Regions from separate parts of the Dickeya dadantii NCPPB 898 genome, predicted to be linked through region 2. Evidence: predicted binding sites of a transcription regulator. Region 2 holds the regulator's gene; the other holds the start of a gene.
What was found. The regulator PurR, encoded in region 2, represses purine synthesis genes. The targets are predictions, from matches to a motif close to CANGCAAACGTTTGCNTG.

Region 1: a site for PurR is predicted at 1,748-1,765, ahead of gcvT (glycine cleavage system aminomethyltransferase GcvT). Genes of this name have one in related genera too.

The regions. Positions count from the first base shown of each region.
Region 1 is NZ_CM001976.1:687,550-696,310, forward strand. It holds gene fucO (lactaldehyde reductase) at 1-1,140, opposite strand, end outside; gene gcvT (glycine cleavage system aminomethyltransferase GcvT) at 1,811-2,911, shown strand; gene gcvH (glycine cleavage system protein GcvH) at 2,943-3,350, shown strand; gene gcvP (aminomethyl-transferring glycine dehydrogenase) at 3,463-6,336, shown strand; gene DDA898_RS03655 (LysE family translocator) at 6,526-7,176, shown strand; gene DDA898_RS03660 (HD domain-containing protein) at 7,246-7,854, opposite strand; gene trhA (PAQR family membrane homeostasis protein TrhA) at 8,063-8,713, shown strand.
Region 2 is NZ_CM001976.1:2,827,852-2,836,612, reverse strand. It holds gene cfa (cyclopropane fatty acyl phospholipid synthase) at 1-703, opposite strand, end outside; gene purR (HTH-type transcriptional repressor PurR) at 1,122-2,147, opposite strand; gene cydH (cytochrome bd-I oxidase subunit CydH) at 2,534-2,623, shown strand; gene DDA898_RS12910 (C40 family peptidase) at 2,805-3,773, opposite strand; gene DDA898_RS12905 (Grx4 family monothiol glutaredoxin) at 4,105-4,455, shown strand; gene rnt (ribonuclease T) at 4,581-5,258, opposite strand; gene gloA (lactoylglutathione lyase) at 5,400-5,807, opposite strand; gene DDA898_RS22380 (DUF1289 domain-containing protein) at 6,072-6,311, shown strand; gene slyA (transcriptional regulator SlyA) at 6,486-6,923, shown strand; gene DDA898_RS12885 (outer membrane lipoprotein) at 7,361-7,828, opposite strand; gene anmK (anhydro-N-acetylmuramic acid kinase) at 8,173-8,761, shown strand, end outside.

The DNA.
Region 1 (8,761 bases), 2.1 Mb from region 2:
CTGATACAACGCCTCAATCTCCTTCACGCTGGCCGGGCGCGGATTGCCGCCGGTGCAGACATCGTCGAATGCCGCCTGCGCCAGTGCCGGAATATCCTGTTCTTTCACGCCGACCTGACGCAATTGCGCCGGGATATCCACATCCTGCGCCAGTTGCCGCACCGCCTGAATCGCCGCGTTTCGCGCCTGCGCCAGCGGCATGACGTCCGCGCCTTGTACACCCATCGCCACGGCGATGGCGCGGAATTTCTCACCGGTGTATTCCGCGTTCCAGGCCATCACATGGGGCAACAGAATCGCGTTGGCGACGCCGTGCGGGGTGTTATAGAAAGCGCCCAGCGGATGCGCCATACCGTGCACCAGCCCCAGACCGACGTTGGAAAAACCCATGCCGGCGATATATTGCCCCAGCGCCATCGCTTCCACGCCATGCGGTTTACCCGCTACCGAATCACGCAGCGAACGGCTGATGATTTCGATGGCTTTGAGGTGCAGCATGTCGGTTAATTCCCAGGCACCCTGAGTGGTAAAGCCTTCGATGGCGTGGGTCAGGGCGTCGATACCGGTGGCGGCTTTGAGTGAGGCGGGCATGCTGCTCATCATGTTCGCGTCGATAAACGACACGATAGGGATATCGTGTGGGTCGACGCAGACGAATTTGCGCCGTCTCTCTTCATCGGTGATGACGTAGTTGATGGTGACTTCCGCCGCGGTGCCGGAGGTGGTGGGAATGGCAAGAATCGGCACGCTGGGTTTGCGGGTGGCCGCGACCCCTTCCAGGCTGCGCACATCGGCGAATTCCGGGTTAGTGATGATGATGCCGATGGCTTTGCAGGTGTCCTGCGGTGAACCACCGCCAATAGCGATCAGGTAGTCGGCGCCGGAGGCCTGAAAACGTTCGACCCCCTGCTGGACAACGGCGATGGTCGGATTGGGAATCACGCCGTCATAGATGTCATAAGGCAGGCCCGCCTTGTCCATCAGCGCGGTGACTTTACCCGCTACGCCGTACTTCATCAGTTCCTTGTCCGTCACCACCAGCGCTTTGCGAAAGCCGCGTCGCTGCACTTCTTCAGTCAGGTGAGCGATGGCGCCGCTGCCAAAATAGGACGTTTCATTCAATATCATTCTGTGTGCCATGATTTCTCCTTAACACATTGATTTTTAATCATTGAGGCGAATCGGTTATCCATTTGCGCCAGTAGCCGGTGTGGTTACAGTAGCCGATAGGGTTAATCGTTAATCTAGTCGTGTGCCGTGCAGGGAGAGGAAAAAGCTCGCTTCTGGTTGATAAAAGTCAACCCTTTGTCAGATGGATCACTCGCCGATGAATCCAGTGTGAAACCAGCCGGGACTCACCGCCTTCTCACGGCTGCCATCCGCCGCGTCGTACTGTCGCTGGCGGGAAGATGTCCACGACGGCGATCACAGAATCAGTAGGTGAGGGGAGCGGAAGGCAGTCGTCGCTTTACCTGAAATAATCTAATTTTAGGGTTTTTTCGCATTACTTAATCTAATTTAACTTGTGATTGTCTCTTCTGACATCAAACCAAAAAATCAAGTTTTAATAATTCGTGGTGTTGGTTTTATTTTTTAATTTGGCGCTAAGTTTTAATTATGTATATTTTTTCAGATTTATATCCTGATTGGGTGATTGGGTAATTCAAGGCTGTTCTGGCTTTTTATATAGATAAACTTATGGTTGAAGGAGTGGTGGAACGCGTGCTTCGGTGGTAAGTTCTGGGGCAGGATAAACGTTTGCGTCGTGGGGCCTGGCGTCACAACGCGCGGCTAACGTAGAGAGAAAAGAATGGCAAACCACACTCCGTTGTATCAACAGCATCTGGCCGATGGTGCCAAAATGGTGGACTTTCATGGCTGGATGATGCCGCTGCACTACGGCTCTCAGCTCGACGAACATCACATCGTACGCAATAGCGCCGGCATGTTTGATGTGTCGCACATGACCATCGTGGATCTGCGCGGCGTTCGCGTGCGTGAATTTTTACGTTATCTGCTGGCGAATGACGTTGCCAAACTCACCCAGCCCGGCAAAGCGCTCTATACCGCCATGCTGACGCCGTCCGCCGGCGTGATCGACGATCTGATCGTCTATTTCCAGACCGAGGACTATTTCCGGTTGGTGGTGAACTCCGCCACCCGCGAGAAGGATCTGGCCTGGATCGTCGAGCATGCCAAACCGTTTATGGTGGAGATTACCGAGCGTGAGGATTTGTCGCTGATTGCGGTGCAGGGGCCGCAGGCGCAGGAAAAAGTACGCCGCCTGCTGACCGATGCCCAGCGCGAACAGGTGGCCGGCATGAAACCTTTCTTTGGCGTGCAGGCGGGCGACCTGTTTATCGCCACCACTGGCTATACTGGCGAAGCAGGCTATGAAATCGCACTACCGCAGGAACAGGCGGTCGGCTTCTGGCAACAGTTGCTGGCGGCCGGCGTCAAACCCTGCGGGCTGGGCGCGCGCGACACGCTGCGCCTGGAAGCGGGCATGAATCTGTACGGTCAGGACATGGATGAATCCGTCTCTCCGCTGGCGGCCAACATGGGCTGGACCATCGTCTGGCAGCCGGAAGACCGTCAGTTCATCGGCCGCGAAGCGCTGGAGCGCCAGCAGGCGGAAGGCACTGAACAACTGGTCGGCCTGGTGATGACCGAAAAAGGCGTGCTGCGTCACGGTCAGCCGGTCCGCTTTACCGATAATCATGGCGTTATGCAGGAAGGGGTGATCACCAGCGGGTCGTTTTCGCCCACGCTGGGCGTCAGTATCGCCCTGGCCCGTGTTCCCGCCGGTATCGGCGAACAGGCTATCGTGCAGATTCGCAATCGCGAGATGCCGGTGCATGTGACCAAACCCAATTTCGTCCGCGCCGGCAAGGCGTTGGTTCAGTTTTAATTTTTGGCGTTAATGGAAGGAGAAGGTGGCAATGAGCAATGTTCCGGCAGAATTGAAATATACCTCGTCCCATGAATGGGTGATGGCGGAAGGCAACGGCGTTTACAGCGTGGGCATCACCGAGCACGCGCAGGAATTGCTGGGCGATATGGTGTTTATCGACCTGCCGGAAGTGGGCAGCACGGTCAACGCCGGTGACGACTGCGCGGTGGCGGAATCCGTCAAGGCCGCGTCCGACATCTACGCGCCGATCAGCGGCGAAGTAGTGGAAGTCAACGAAGAGCTGGAAGGCGCGCCGGAGCTGGTGAACAGCGCGCCGTATGCCGAAGGCTGGCTGTTCCGCATCAAGGCGTCTGACGAAGACGAACTGAACGAATTGCTTGATGCCGCCGGCTATCAGGCGCTGCTGGAAGAAGAAGACAGCGACGAAGAAGAATAAGCCTGACGCCCCGTTCGCTCCCCGCAACGGGGCGTTTTTATGGTCCGCTTGTTTTTATGATTGGTTTGAATGTGCTGCACATCACTGTGCCAAATGCAGGAAATTCCCCCACATGACCCAGACTCTCAGTCAACTCGAACACGGCAGTGCCTTCACGGAGCGCCATATTGGCCCGTCAGCCGCTCAGCAACAGCAGATGCTGGCCGCCATCGGCGCGGATTCGCTGGACGGGCTTACCTGCCAAATCGTCCCCGCCGATATCCAGTTGCCCCATCCGCCGGCGGTAGGCGACGCCGCCACCGAGTATCAGGCGCTGGCCGAACTGAAGGCGATCGCCGGCCGCAACCTGCGTTACAAAAGCTACATCGGCATGGGCTACCACGCGGTGCTGACGCCGCCGGTGATTCTGCGCAACGTGCTGGAGAATCCGGGCTGGTATACCGCGTATACGCCGTATCAGCCGGAGGTGTCGCAGGGTCGTCTGGAAGCGCTGCTGAATTTCCAGCAGGTGACGCAGGATCTGACCGGTCTGGAGCTGGCTTCCGCCTCGTTGCTGGATGAAGCGACCGCCGCCGCGGAAGCGATGGCGATGGCCAAACGCGTCAGCAAACTCAAGCAGGCCAACCGTTTCTTCGTTGCCGACGACGTGCATCCGCAGACGCTGGATGTGGTGCGTACCCGCGCGCAGACCTTCGGCTTTGACATCGTCACCGGCAACGCCGCCGACGCCGTGAAGTATGACGACGTCTTCGGCGTATTGCTGCAACAGGTCGGCACCACCGGCGAGTTGCACGACTATCGCGCGCTGATGTCCGAGCTGAAAAACCGCAAAGTGATCGTCAGCGTGGTGTCGGACATCATGGCGCTGGTGCTGCTGGACGCACCGGGCAAACAGGGCGCCGACATTGTGCTGGGATCGGCCCAGCGTTTCGGCGTACCGATGGGCTACGGCGGCCCGCACGCGGCGTTTTTCGCCTGCCGCGACGAATACAAACGCGCCATGCCGGGCCGGATTATCGGCGTTTCGCGCGATGCCGCCGGCAACACCGCGTTGCGCATGGCGATGCAGACCCGCGAGCAGCATATCCGCCGCGAAAAAGCCAATTCCAACATTTGTACCTCGCAGGTGCTGCTGGCCAACATTGCCGGCATGTACGCGGTGTACCACGGGCCGCAGGGGCTGAAGCGCATTGCCGGGCGTATCCACCGTCTGGCCGACATTCTGGCCGCCGGGCTGACCCAACGCGGTCTGACGCTGCGTCATCAGTACTGGTTCGATACCCTGACCGTTGAGGTCGCCGATAAGGCGGCGGTGCTGGGTCGCGCGCTGAGCGCCGGTATCAATCTGCGCGCCGATCTGGATGGCGCGGTCGGCATCGCGCTGGATGAAACCACCAGCCGCTACGACGTGCTGGCGCTGTTCGCCGTATTGCTGGGCGACGAGCACGGGCTGGATATCGACACGTTGGATACGGCGGTCAGCAGCCAGTCGGCGTCGATCCCGGCGGCGTTGCTGCGCAGTGACGACGTTCTGACGCACCCGGTATTCAACCAGTACCACAGCGAAACCGAGATGATGCGCTATCTGCACCGTCTGGAAAGCAAGGATCTGGCGCTGAATCAGGCGATGATCCCGCTCGGTTCCTGCACCATGAAACTCAATGCGGTGGCGGAAATGCTGCCGATCACCTGGCCGGAATTCGCCGAGCTACACCCGTTCTGCCCGACCGAGCAGGCGCTGGGTTACCGTCAACTGATCACGCAACTGTCCGACTGGCTGGTGCAACTGACCGGCTATGACGCGGTGTGTATGCAGCCGAACTCCGGCGCGCAGGGTGAATACGCCGGTCTGCTGGCGATCCGCCGTTATCACGAGAGCCGCAATGAAGGCGAGCGCAACCTCTGTCTGATCCCGAGCTCCGCCCACGGCACCAACCCGGCCTCCGCCCAGATGGCGGGGATGCAGGTGGTGGTGGTGGCCTGCGACAAGCAGGGCAACATCGACCTGCACGACCTGCGGGAGAAAGCGCAGCAGGCGGGCGATAAACTTTCCTGCATCATGGTGACTTACCCGTCCACCCACGGTGTGTACGAAGAAACCATCCGCGAAGTGTGCCAGATCGTCCATCAGTACGGCGGTCAGGTGTATCTGGACGGCGCCAACATGAACGCGCAGGTGGGCATTACCTCGCCGGGTTACATCGGCGCGGACGTGTCGCACCTCAACCTGCACAAAACGTTCTGCATTCCGCACGGCGGCGGCGGCCCGGGCATGGGGCCGATCGGCGTGAAAGCGCATCTGGCGCCGTTCGTGCCGGGTCATCAGGTCGTGGCAATGGATGGCGTGCTGACGCGTCAGGGCGCGGTTTCCGCCGCGCCGTTCGGCAGCGCTTCTATCCTGCCGATCAGCTGGATGTACATCCGCATGATGGGCGCGCAGGGGCTGAAACAGGCCAGCCAGCTGGCGATCCTGAACGCCAACTACGTGGCGACGCGCCTGAAAGACGCTTATCCGGTGCTGTATACCGGCCGTGACGATCGCGTGGCACACGAGTGCATTCTGGACATTCGTCCGCTGAAAGAGAGCACCGGCATCAGCGAAATGGATATCGCCAAGCGCCTGATCGACTACGGTTTCCATGCGCCGACCATGTCGTTCCCGGTGGCGGGTACGTTGATGATCGAGCCGACAGAGTCGGAAAGCAAAGTGGAGCTGGACCGCTTTATCGACGCGATGCTGGCGATCCGTACCGAGATCGACCGCGTGGCGGCGGGCGAATGGCCGCACGAAGACAATCCGCTGGTAAACGCGCCGCACACTCAGACCGAGTTGGCGGCCGACTGGTCGCACCCGTACAGCCGCGAGCTGGCGGTATTCCCGGCCGGACAGACCCACAAATACTGGCCGGCGGTGAAACGCCTGGATGACGTGTACGGCGATCGTAATTTGTTCTGTTCCTGCGTGCCGATGAGCGAGTACCAGTAAACGCGGTTTTTACAGTGAGAATAATCGGGAGGCGGTTCGAGTGCTTCCTGGGACAAGCGGGTGCGGCGTAAGCCGCACCCGTTTTTTTGTCCGGCATGTTTTGGGGGCTGACATGGTAGAGTGGTCGCTTCTCCCCCCCGAAAAAATAAAGAGGGAGGTGAGGCAGAATTAACAGATGGCGGGAAAATCATGTTAGGCATTCACGATATTTCACTGTTTATCCTGTCCGGCATTTTGCTCAACATCATGCCGGGGCCGGATTCGTTGCTGATTATGACGAAGAGTTCGTCACAGGGATGGCGCGCGGGTTCTGCTGCGGCGCTGGGCATCGGTTCCGGCACGCTGGTGCATGTTCTGGCCGCGGCGTTGGGGTTGTCCGCCATTCTGGCTACCTCGGCCACCGCGTTTACGGTGGTGAAAGTGCTGGGGGCGGTCTATCTGGTTTATATCGGCGTGCAGGCGTTACTGGATAAATCCGCCCACCGCGCCAAGGCCGACAGCGGCGCGCTGCCGGCCAACCGGCCTGTGCTTTCCATGCGGAAAATCTACTGGCAGGGGTTTCTCACCAACGTGCTAAATCCGAAAGTGGCGCTGTTCTTTCTGGCGTTCGTGCCTCAGTTCATTGACCCGCAGGCACCGCAGAAAGCGCTGGCGTTTATCGTTTTAGGATTGATCTTCAATTTCAACGGCATGCTGTGGTGTCACTTTTTGGCCGCGTCTACCGCATTGGCCAGCAGCAAGCTGAAAGTCAGCAAGGCGGTGCGTTTCTGGCTGAATAAGACCATTGGTGTGCTGTTTATTTCACTGGGCGTGAAGCTGGTGATGACGGCAAAAAACTGATCGGTACAGACATGTTCGTTCACCGAGATGAGCGGCCGCTGGCGCCGCTCATGCGGTGGTGAGCGCCGGTTATTTCAACCAGCCTTTTGCCTGCGCGTCTTCCAGATGCTGCTTCAGATAGCCCCACAGCGCCGGATTAATATCGTGGATAAAATCGTTGCGACTCAGCACCTGCTCCAGCCGAATACCGTGCTCCACCCAGCTCTGGCCGCCGTTGTGCAGGTTCATCAGCACCGGCATCACGCGGTCTATCATTAGCGCAAAGCGCGCTTCAGCGGTGTCGCCGGCTTCGTACTCGTGCCACAGCGCCAGAAACTGGTCGCGTTGTGGTGGCGGCAGCAGGCCGAAAATACGTGCAGCGGCGGCTTGCTCCTGCTCCTGAATGGCTGCGCGGGCTTTCAGGTCATACACCAGCACGTCGCCGGCATCGATCTCCACGATGTCGTGAATCAGCGCCATTTTCAGCACGTGGGTGATGTCGATGCCGTCATCGGCATAAGGCGCCAGACTCATCACCGCAACCGCAAAATGCCAGCTGTGCTCTGCGGAGTCTTCCTGACGATCGGTGCCAATCACCTTGGAGCGGCGCTGAACACTCTTGAGTTTGTCGATTTCCATCAGAAACCGGACGACATCGGTCATGGGGCCGAAATCCAGTACGGGTAAAGCGAGCGACATCCGTTAATCTCCTGCAATAAAGAGGCTCCATTGTAGGGGATGCACCATAGGATGAACATGCACGATTACCGTCTGAAAGCCGATGATTTTTATTTTAGCGTACAGGTGTACACTGGAATTGTTCTCAGTTAATCTGCTCAAAGCTTGCTCAGCGTGGCAGGGAAGGCCGCAGGCGCAGGCGTATGGGTAAGTGTGACAAGAGGTTGGCATGAAGAAAAAAACGGGGGAGTCGGGGTATACGCTGGCGGAAGAAATCGCCAACAGTATCAGCCATGGAATCGGTTTTGTCTTTGGGATTGTCGGGCTGGTGTTATTACTGGTGCAGGCGGTGGACAACGGCGCCACTTCTCTCGCTATCACCAGTTATAGTTTATATGGCGGTAGCCTGATTTTACTGTTTCTCGCATCGACGTTGTATCACGCCATTCCTCATCAGCGCGCAAAACGCTGGCTGAAGAAATTTGATCACTGCGCCATCTATCTGCTGATTGCCGGGACCTATACGCCTTTTCTGCTGGTGGGGCTTAATTCGCCGCTGGCGCGCGGACTGATGATCGCTATCTGGAGCCTGGCGCTGCTGGGCGTCATATTCAAGCTGGCGTTTGCACACCGGTTTAAGGTGCTGTCGCTGATTACCTATCTGCTGATGGGCTGGCTGTCGCTGATTGTGGTCTATCAGCTGGCGATGAAACTGTCCATCGGCGGCGTGACGCTGCTGGCGATAGGCGGCGCGGTGTATACGCTGGGCGTGGTGTTTTACGTCTGCAAGCGTATTCCGTTCAATCACGCCATCTGGCATGGATTTGTGCTGGGGGGCAGCGTGTGCCACTTTCTGGCGATTTACCTGTACGTGGAATAACCCGTGCGGATATTGCTGTTGGTCGGATGAGCATCAGAGAACCGCGGC
Region 2 (8,761 bases):
TACGATCGAACTGCCAGTTCATATCGTTCATATCGCGATAGTCCTGCAGCAGAATAGTGACATCCAGATCCTGACAGCGCTGCTGTGCCAGCGTCTGCTGTTCGCGGGATATGGTAACGCCGGTGACGCTGACGCCGTAATGGCGGGCGGCAAATTCCGCCAGCCCGCCCCAGCCACAGCCGAGATCCAGCAGAGTCATGCCGCGACGCAACTGCAGCTTTTCGCAAATCAGGCGCAGCTTGTCTTGCTGCGCCTGTTCCAGCGTTTCGGCCTGTTTCCAGTAACCGCAAGTGTATTGCATGTAGGGGTCGAGCATCATGGTGAAAAGATCATTACCGAGGTCGTAGTGCTCCTTGACCACGAGCCGGGCCCGGCGGCGAGACTGCCGGTTGGTCAGCCGTGCCATCAGGATCCGTAGCGTATCTTGCCAACTGTGAGGAAGCCGTTTTTCCAGTCCGGCACTTAACACGCGGTGGAAAAATATGTCCAGCCGTTCACATTCCCACCAGCCATCCATATAACTTTCGCCCAATCCTAGCGAGCCTTCACGTAGTATGCGTTTGTACATACCGGGATTTTTGACCTGAATATCAAACGGGCGTGAACCGTTAATGACGATGTCGGCAGCCGATAGCATTTCATTGACAATCCGGAACCAGGATAGGTTAGCTGCATCCAGCTCCTCCACATAAGATAAACTCATAACTTCTCCCTACCTTGCCGGAAAATACCTGTGCAAGGAACACATTAGACAAATGTACCCACAGAGGGCATTCGGTGGACTCAATCCATCGTCAGCCCTTGGATGTCCCAGAGGAAATAAGAGAAAAGCGGTACGAAAGGCGTCTATCCCTGGCCGTAAGAAAAAGATGCGGCGGTCAACAGACCGTATAGAAACGAAGGCGATGCGTGATGCCGAAAGCATCGTCTGCTCATAATTATTGTCGTTAAAGACAGTGAGGAGTGTATGACTGCTTTAACCCGACGACAAGAATTCGTTGGGTTAAAGCAGCACGTTAAGTCATGTGTTCAGCTGCGATAGCACGCGTCGTCGCCATGTGTGGCGCGGGATGCCGCCTGATTGAAGAGCCAAACCGAGATATAACAGAATCGTCTGAATTTTAACGACGGTAATCGAGGAACGGGCCGTCGGCGACGGAGCGGCGTTCGATCAGGGTCGGATGCACTTCGATGGTCTGGGCTTCCTCACGTTTGCTGGTAATGCGGTCGAGCAACATGGAAAACGCCGCCTGCCCCAGCCGCTCCTTGGGCTGGTGAATGGTGGTCAGCGCCGGGGTAAAATACCGGGAGTGACGAACATTGTCATAACCGATCACCGAAATATCCTGCGGTACGCGCAGCCCCAGCTCGTCGGCGGCGCAAATGGCGCCCATCGCCATGATGTCGCCGCCGCAGAATACCGCCGTCGGCCGCTGTTTCTGGGCCAGAATCTGGTGCATCGCTTTGTAGCCGGATTCCGGTTCGAAGTCGCCCTGAACCACCCATTCTTCCCGTAGCGGAATGTCGGCTTCTTTCAACGCTTTCAGGAACCCCAGGTAACGCCCGCTGCCGGTATTGCGCCCCTGAGAACCGGGAATGGCGCCGATGTCGCGGTGGCCGCGCTCAATCAGGTAACGTCCGGCCATATAGCCGCCGGCAAAGGCGTTATCGATGATGGTATCGGTAAAATCGCTGTGGGCTTCGCCCCAGTCCATCACCACCATCGGGATATGGCGGTAATCCTCCAGCATGGACAGCAGTTCCGGCGGATATTCGGCGCACATCACCAACAGGCCGTCGACTCGTTTTTGCGCCAGCATGGAAAGGTAGGCGCGCTGTTTGTCCTGATTATTATGGGAGTTGCACAGGATCAGCGTGTAGCCTCTGGCGTAGCAGCTGTTTTCCACCGCTTCGATGATTTCGGCGAAATAGGGCGCCTCGCTGGATGTCGCCAGCAGGCCGATGGATTTGGTGTGGTTGACTTTCAGGCTGCGGGCCACTGCACTCGGCGAATAATGCAATTCATCGATGGCCGCGCGCACCGCAGCCTTGGTCTCTTCGGCGACGAAACGTGTTTTATTGATCACGTGTGATACGGTTGTGGTCGAAACGCCCGCGCGTTTTGCCACATCTTTGATCGTTGCCATCTAAAGTGACTCCTGAACTCATCTGTTACAGTAGGTTGTCTGTTACAGCAGTAAATATGTTGTTAATCGTTTGCCTGCGTGAATTCATCTCCTGCCGGACAACAAGGCAACATTTCAGGAGGAGACATGCCGAGGTGTGTAGCTTGAGGGGAGGGCTGACGCTTCGACCAACGCAGTGTATACAGTAAACTGCGGATTTTGGCCGATTTAGAGCAAAAGTGGAAGAGGCAATTCGTTTTATCTCTGTGACGCAGAAAGCGGTTTTTTGACGCCGCTCGGGTGATAATACACCTATGCTTTATGATGTTTCCCCACCTGCCGGGATCGGGGTTTGATTCAGACATGACGGGATGACGGCGATCATCGGTCACATACAGGAGAATACTATGGATACTAATTTGAAAATGTCGCTGTTCACCACAGTGGCTTCACTGGCAGTGATCATCATCTTTAGTCTGAGCGCGGTGCTGAACTGACGGCGTGGCGCTAACGGCGCCTGGATCGTCAGCGACACATTCGTCGCTGTCAACGGCAGGTACCAGAAAACGGCTATCGAAAAATAAAAAGGGGCGCGATGCCCCTTTTGCCGTATTTGGATAGCGTCATTCCAGCGGAAGCGCTTTAACGCATGGTAATTGTTTAACGCATGGTAATTGTTTAACGCATCGTCTTCGGCGTGACCACGCGACGGGCGCCGACGTAATGATCCTGCCAGTAGTCTTCGCTCAGCTTGCTGATTTTGATATCAGCGCCGGAACGCGGCGACTGGATGAAACGACCATTGCCGAGATAGACGCCTACATGGTCGGCAGCACCGCGGTTGGTTATCCGAAAGAACACCAGGTCGCCGCTTTCCAGTTCGCTTTTCTTGATAGGCGCGGCGTCGCGCAGATGGAACATCTCATTGGCGGTACGCGGAATCGTGATTTTCACCACATCTTTATAAGCGTAATACACCAGCCCGCTGCAATCGAAACCGGAGTAGGGGGTCGCACCGCCCCAGTGGTAGGGTTTGCCGATCTGGCTCATCAGCTTGTTCATGGCGGTCAGTTTGGCATGCTGATAGCGCTTTTGGTGAGCGGCGCTGATGGTCAGCGAGGCTTTATCTTGCTTGCCTTTTTTGCTCTTGCCGTGTGGTGATAGGGTAGCGGTTTCGTCGACGGCGGCAGGTTTGCCTTTTTTATTTGCCGTTTTGGCAATAACGGTTTCATGCGTCTTGTGACTGCTCTTCGCCTGTGCCGGAGCGTCCTTTTTCGTGGTTTTGCCGGCTGGCGTTTTAGCCTGCACGCTTTTTTCCTGCGTCGGTTTCTTGCTGGTTGCGTGGGCTGAGGTCGTGGTTGTCACCGGTTTTTTATCGTTGTGCGGTTTGACGTTTTTATCGTGAGCGGCGGTGGGTTTGGCAGGCGCGGTTTTGGCGGTTTTTTCCGGCTTTTTGTCATGAGTGGGCGCCGCACCCTTTTTGGTATTTTTAGCAACCTTGCTTTTTTTGGATTCCTCAATAGCTTTATTCGCCGTTTCCACGCCGGTTTTGCGCGGAAAAACCGCAGCGCTATGTGGATTAGCCTGTGCCAGGTTAAAAAACAGGTTACTGAAAAATAATAAAAAGAGCGTAATAAATAAACGCATGATAATTCTGACCGAATGTTGTCCTCAATCGTTCAATCTTTACAGTATTCCCGAAAATGACCTGATAAAAAAGTGGGGAATAAGGCATTGTTACTACAAAATAGTGAGAAAACGTTAACAACGATGCCTGCTGCTTAATTATCAGCCGATTCGGTGCTGTTTTGTTCTGGCTGACGCTCAGCTGGATAAAACCCTACAAAAGATAGCGTTTTTTTGTGGCCGTCGCTATCGTTAGAATACAAAGCAACAGAAGCGGCACGGCACGGTATGCCGCGAGTCATATGAACAGCCGTTGACGGGCTGCTCATCACGCCCTTGAGGAAGCAATAAAATGACGACAACGACACTTGAAAAAATTCAGCTTCAGATCGCTGAAAACCCGATTCTGCTGTACATGAAAGGCTCGCCCAAATTGCCGAGCTGTGGTTTTTCTGCCCAGGCGGTCCAGGCGTTGTCGGCGTGTGGCGAGCGTTTTGCCTATGTGGATATTCTGCAAAACCCGGATATCCGCGCCGAATTGCCCAAATACGCCAACTGGCCGACTTTCCCGCAGCTGTGGGTGGATGGCGAATTGGTCGGCGGCTGCGACATCGTGATTGAGATGTACCAGCGTGGCGAACTGCAGCAACTGATTAAAGAAACCGCCGACAAATACCGCTCCCAGCAGGCGGAACAGCAGTAATCCTTCTCTCTATCAGGCAGCCCGGCATCAGGCAGCCCGGCGCTGCCTGATATCGTTTTAATCGTTACGATTATGATGCTTTGATGCCGCAGGGTATTGGCACGACCACCGGTGTTCGCGCCGGCTTACCCTTCACTGCCGACGGCCAGCGGCGTTTCGGTATCGGTTCCTGAGGCCAGCGGCCAGCCGCCCATGCGCTTCCAGCGATTGACCAGTTCACAAAACAGCTGCGCTGTCTGTTCGGTGTCATAGAGCGCTGAGTGCGCCTGGCTGGCGTCGAACGGGATCTCCGCTGCAATACAGGCTTTGGCCAGCACCGTCTGCCCCAGCACCAGCCCGCTGAGCGCGGCGGTGTCAAAGGTGGCGAAAGGGTGGAATGGGTTACGTTTCAGGCCGCAGCGTTCTGCCGCCGCCATCAGAAAGCTGTGGTCGAAGGTCGCGTTATGGGCCACGATGATGCCGCGATTGCAGTTCTGATCTTTGATTCCCTTACGCACGGCTTTGAAGATTTCATGCAGCGCTTCATATTCGCTCACCGCGCCACGCAATGGGTTGGCAGGGTCGATGCCGTTGAAGGCCAGCGCTTCGGGCCGCAGAATTGCGCCTTCAAACGGTTCGATGTGAAAATGCAAGGTTTCGTCCGGCTGTAACCAACCGCTTTCATCCATTTTCAGCGTTACGGCTGCAATTTCCAGCAGCGCATCGGTTTTCGCGTTGAACCCGGCGGTTTCGACATCGATAACAACGGGGTAAAAGCCACGAAAACGCGCGTTCAGGGCGTTCAGGTTATTTTTCTCAGCCATTCGTTTCTTATTTCTTCAGTAACATGCAGTGCGCATTATGGCAAATTCCGGCGGGGGATGCAGCAGCCGTACATGACGGCGGATAACCGTTCCCCCGAAAGACAGGCGCCTGTCGGCACCTGAACAGCAAAGGCGGGATGATTAATTGCCCAGTCCCTGACCGGCCTGCGAGCGTTTGATCAGCTCGATTTTGTAACCGTCAGGGTCTTCAACGAAAGCGATAACGGTGGAGCCGCCTTTGACCGGGCCGGCTTCACGGGTAACCTTGCCGCCGGCCTGACGGATACGTTCACAGGCACCCGCTACGTCATCCACACCCAGTGCGATATGACCGAAGGCGGTGCCCAGTTCATAGCTTTCCACGCCCCAGTTGTAGGTCAGTTCGATCACGGCGCCTTCGCTTTCCTCGGTATAGCCGACAAATGCCAGAGAATATTTGTATTCCGGATTGTCGCTGGTGCGTAGCAGACGCATGCCCAGTACCTTGGTGTAGAAATCGATAGCGCGCTGCAGGTCGCCAACGCGTAGCATGGTATGAAGTAAACGCATAATGACCCCTATTTTGATCAGTGGGTTAACCGTCATGGGCGATACCGGGTGCATTCCGTTACCGCCTGAAACAACAGGGCCTGAGTATAACGTCGTTGCCGGGGGGAGTCCAAACCTGTGGCCGGGCGCTGCTTTTCAGGTTCGCTTGCTGAAAAAAGGGTGAGATAAACGGGAAGATGGCGGTTAATTACTCGGTAACGTTACGGAAAGCTTGCCAGTGACGGCAATCAAGGTTTCAATAAAGACGTCAGATGAGGAGGTCCTGTGGCTGAGCAGCTCGAACTTTTTCCTGTTCCCAACCCTTGCCGGGGTATCTGCCAGGCGGATGACCGGGGCTTCTGTCGTGGTTGTTTTCGCAGCCGCAGCGAGCGTTTTAATTGGGGGACAATGAGTGATGCGCAAAAACAGGATGTGCTGCGTTTGTGCCGGCAAAGGATGAAACGTTCCCAGCGAAGTGAAAAAAATTCAGTGTCCTCCGAGCCAGATCAACCAGCCTTGTTTTAATCGGCAGGGTGATATTTAATGATATAAATTAAGTTCAAGATCATTTTTAATTAATTATTATTTGCTAGAATAGATAGATAACAATAAGACATTTTTTTATTAGACTTTCGTTTTAAATCAGAGTTGATTGCAATCCAGGGAAGTTGCTTAGTATGCTAACTATAAGGAGAAGTGATGGAATTGCCGTTAGGTTCTGATTTAGCCCGGTTGGTTCGTGTATGGCGCGCTTTGATTGATCATCGATTGAAGCCTCTGGAGCTCACGCAGACGCACTGGGTCACACTGCATAATATTCACCAACTGCCTCCGGGGCAGTCCCAAATTCAGCTTGCCAAAGCGATAGGAATAGAACAGCCTTCGCTGGTGCGTACGTTGGATCAACTTGAAGATAAGGGGTTAATTACCCGGCACATCTGTGCCCATGATCGACGCGCTAAACGTATTCTGTTAACGGATATGGCGGATCCTATCATTCAGGCTGTTAATGACGTTATTGATCAGACACGCAGCGAAATATTAAATGGTATTACCCCGGCGGAAGTGGATGAGTTGGCCACTATTATCTCCCGGCTGGAAAAAAACATTTTGGCATTACATGAGAGTCAGTCTTAATTAATAGAAAAAGTAAATGTCTTGGCGGGCGAATTCGAATTTCAGACAACATATTACTCAAATAATTCGAGTCGCAGGACAACACGCTGGCGTTTTGAACAACGCAACGTTGGCCCTTCAGGGCAAGGTTCATTATGAACTTTGTAACGCGGCAACCGATCGAATCCTCAGAATTTTGCATAAGTAAATGACTGGGGAGAGCGACAACTCTGTTGGGAATGGATCTGTGGGAGCAGGTCTGTCGGGAACATGGTTGAACGCGGCTTGTCGCGGCTCTAAAAGGGTGAGGCCTAGGGATGGGCCAGATAATAAAGCCAACGCACCTGCAACTCAGTATGTCGAGTATATAGTGTGAATGATGGTTATCTGGATATATCGAGCCGAATTGATGACATTAGACAATCACCACCCGGAGGGTGGTGATTGATAATCGAATCTTAACGCGGGGAGACGGTGATGGAACGGCCGTTGCTGGCCATAGCCACACGTTGTCCGGCGTGGAATTTGGTATCGCCCTGTTTTTGCACCACCATGATGGTGCTGCCGTCGTCTTTACGGATTTCCAGCTCCACGCCCTGAACGCGGTTGACCGCGCCTTCAATGCTGTTACCGGCAACGCCACCGGCAACCGCGCCTGCGGCTGTCGCCAGATTACGGCCCGTACCGCGGCCGACGGTATTACCGACCAGCCCGCCCAGCACGGCGCCGCCGAGGGTGCCGATGACATTACTGTCTTCACCGGCCTGAATCTGTACCGGACGAGTAGAGACGACGGTGCCGTAGGTTACAGTCTGAACCTGCTTGGCTTCGGATGCACTGTAAACGTCTCCTGACAGGGTGCTGGTATTGGCGCAGCCAGCCAGTGTGATACCTGCTAAAGTGATCACGAGAAAACGTTTCATCATAGAAAGACTCCTGTTATAGCTGTGTCTGTGTCGGGGGCGCAGCCTAAGCCGACGAATTATCTATTGTCACATCATGGTGTGGTCGAACGCACCATTCTACTGTTTCAATTGATGTTAAGGATAGAATAGCGCGCCTAAATTGATAATAAACGCGTTATAAAGTTCCCTGTGAAGTCCTTTTTTTCTGAAAAACCGAGTCAAGTGGCGATTTTTTACCTACGCTGGCATCAGTCTGACAAAAAAGACAAAATCTACATCCAGTATACCGGCAACGTGCCTGCATCGTCTGGTCATTTGAGACTATGTCGTGACAGACGGCCATTTTACAAAACAAAGGTAACCCAATGAGGTCTGGAAGATATATTGGTGTGATGTCCGGCACCAGTCTGGATGGTGTCGACGTGGTGCTGGCCGCCATTGATGAGCATACCGTCGCACAGCAAGCCAGCTATTGCCATCCGCTTCCACCGGCGATTCGGCAGACGATACTGAGCATGAATCAAGGCCAGGCCGTGACGCTCTCCGAATTAGGGCGACTGGATACCCGGCTCGGGGCGCTGTTCGCCGAAGCGGTGCAGGCGCTGTTGCGCCAGACCGGGCTGAGTGCGAGCGAGATTACCGCGATTGGCTGTCATGGGCAGACGGTCTGGCATGAACCGGACAGCGATGCGCCTTGCACCCTGCAGATTGGCGATTGCAATCGTATCGCCGCCGTGACCGGCATCACCACGGTCGGCGATTTCCGCCGCCGCGACATGGCGTTGGGCGGGCAGGGGGCGCCGCTGGTGCCGGTGTTTCATCACGCGCTATTGCAGCACCCGGTGGAACGGCGAATTGTGTTGAATATCGGCGGGATCGCCAACATTTCGGTGCTGGTGCCGGGGCGTCCGGTAAAAGGTTATGACACCGGGCCGGGCAATATGCTGCTGGATG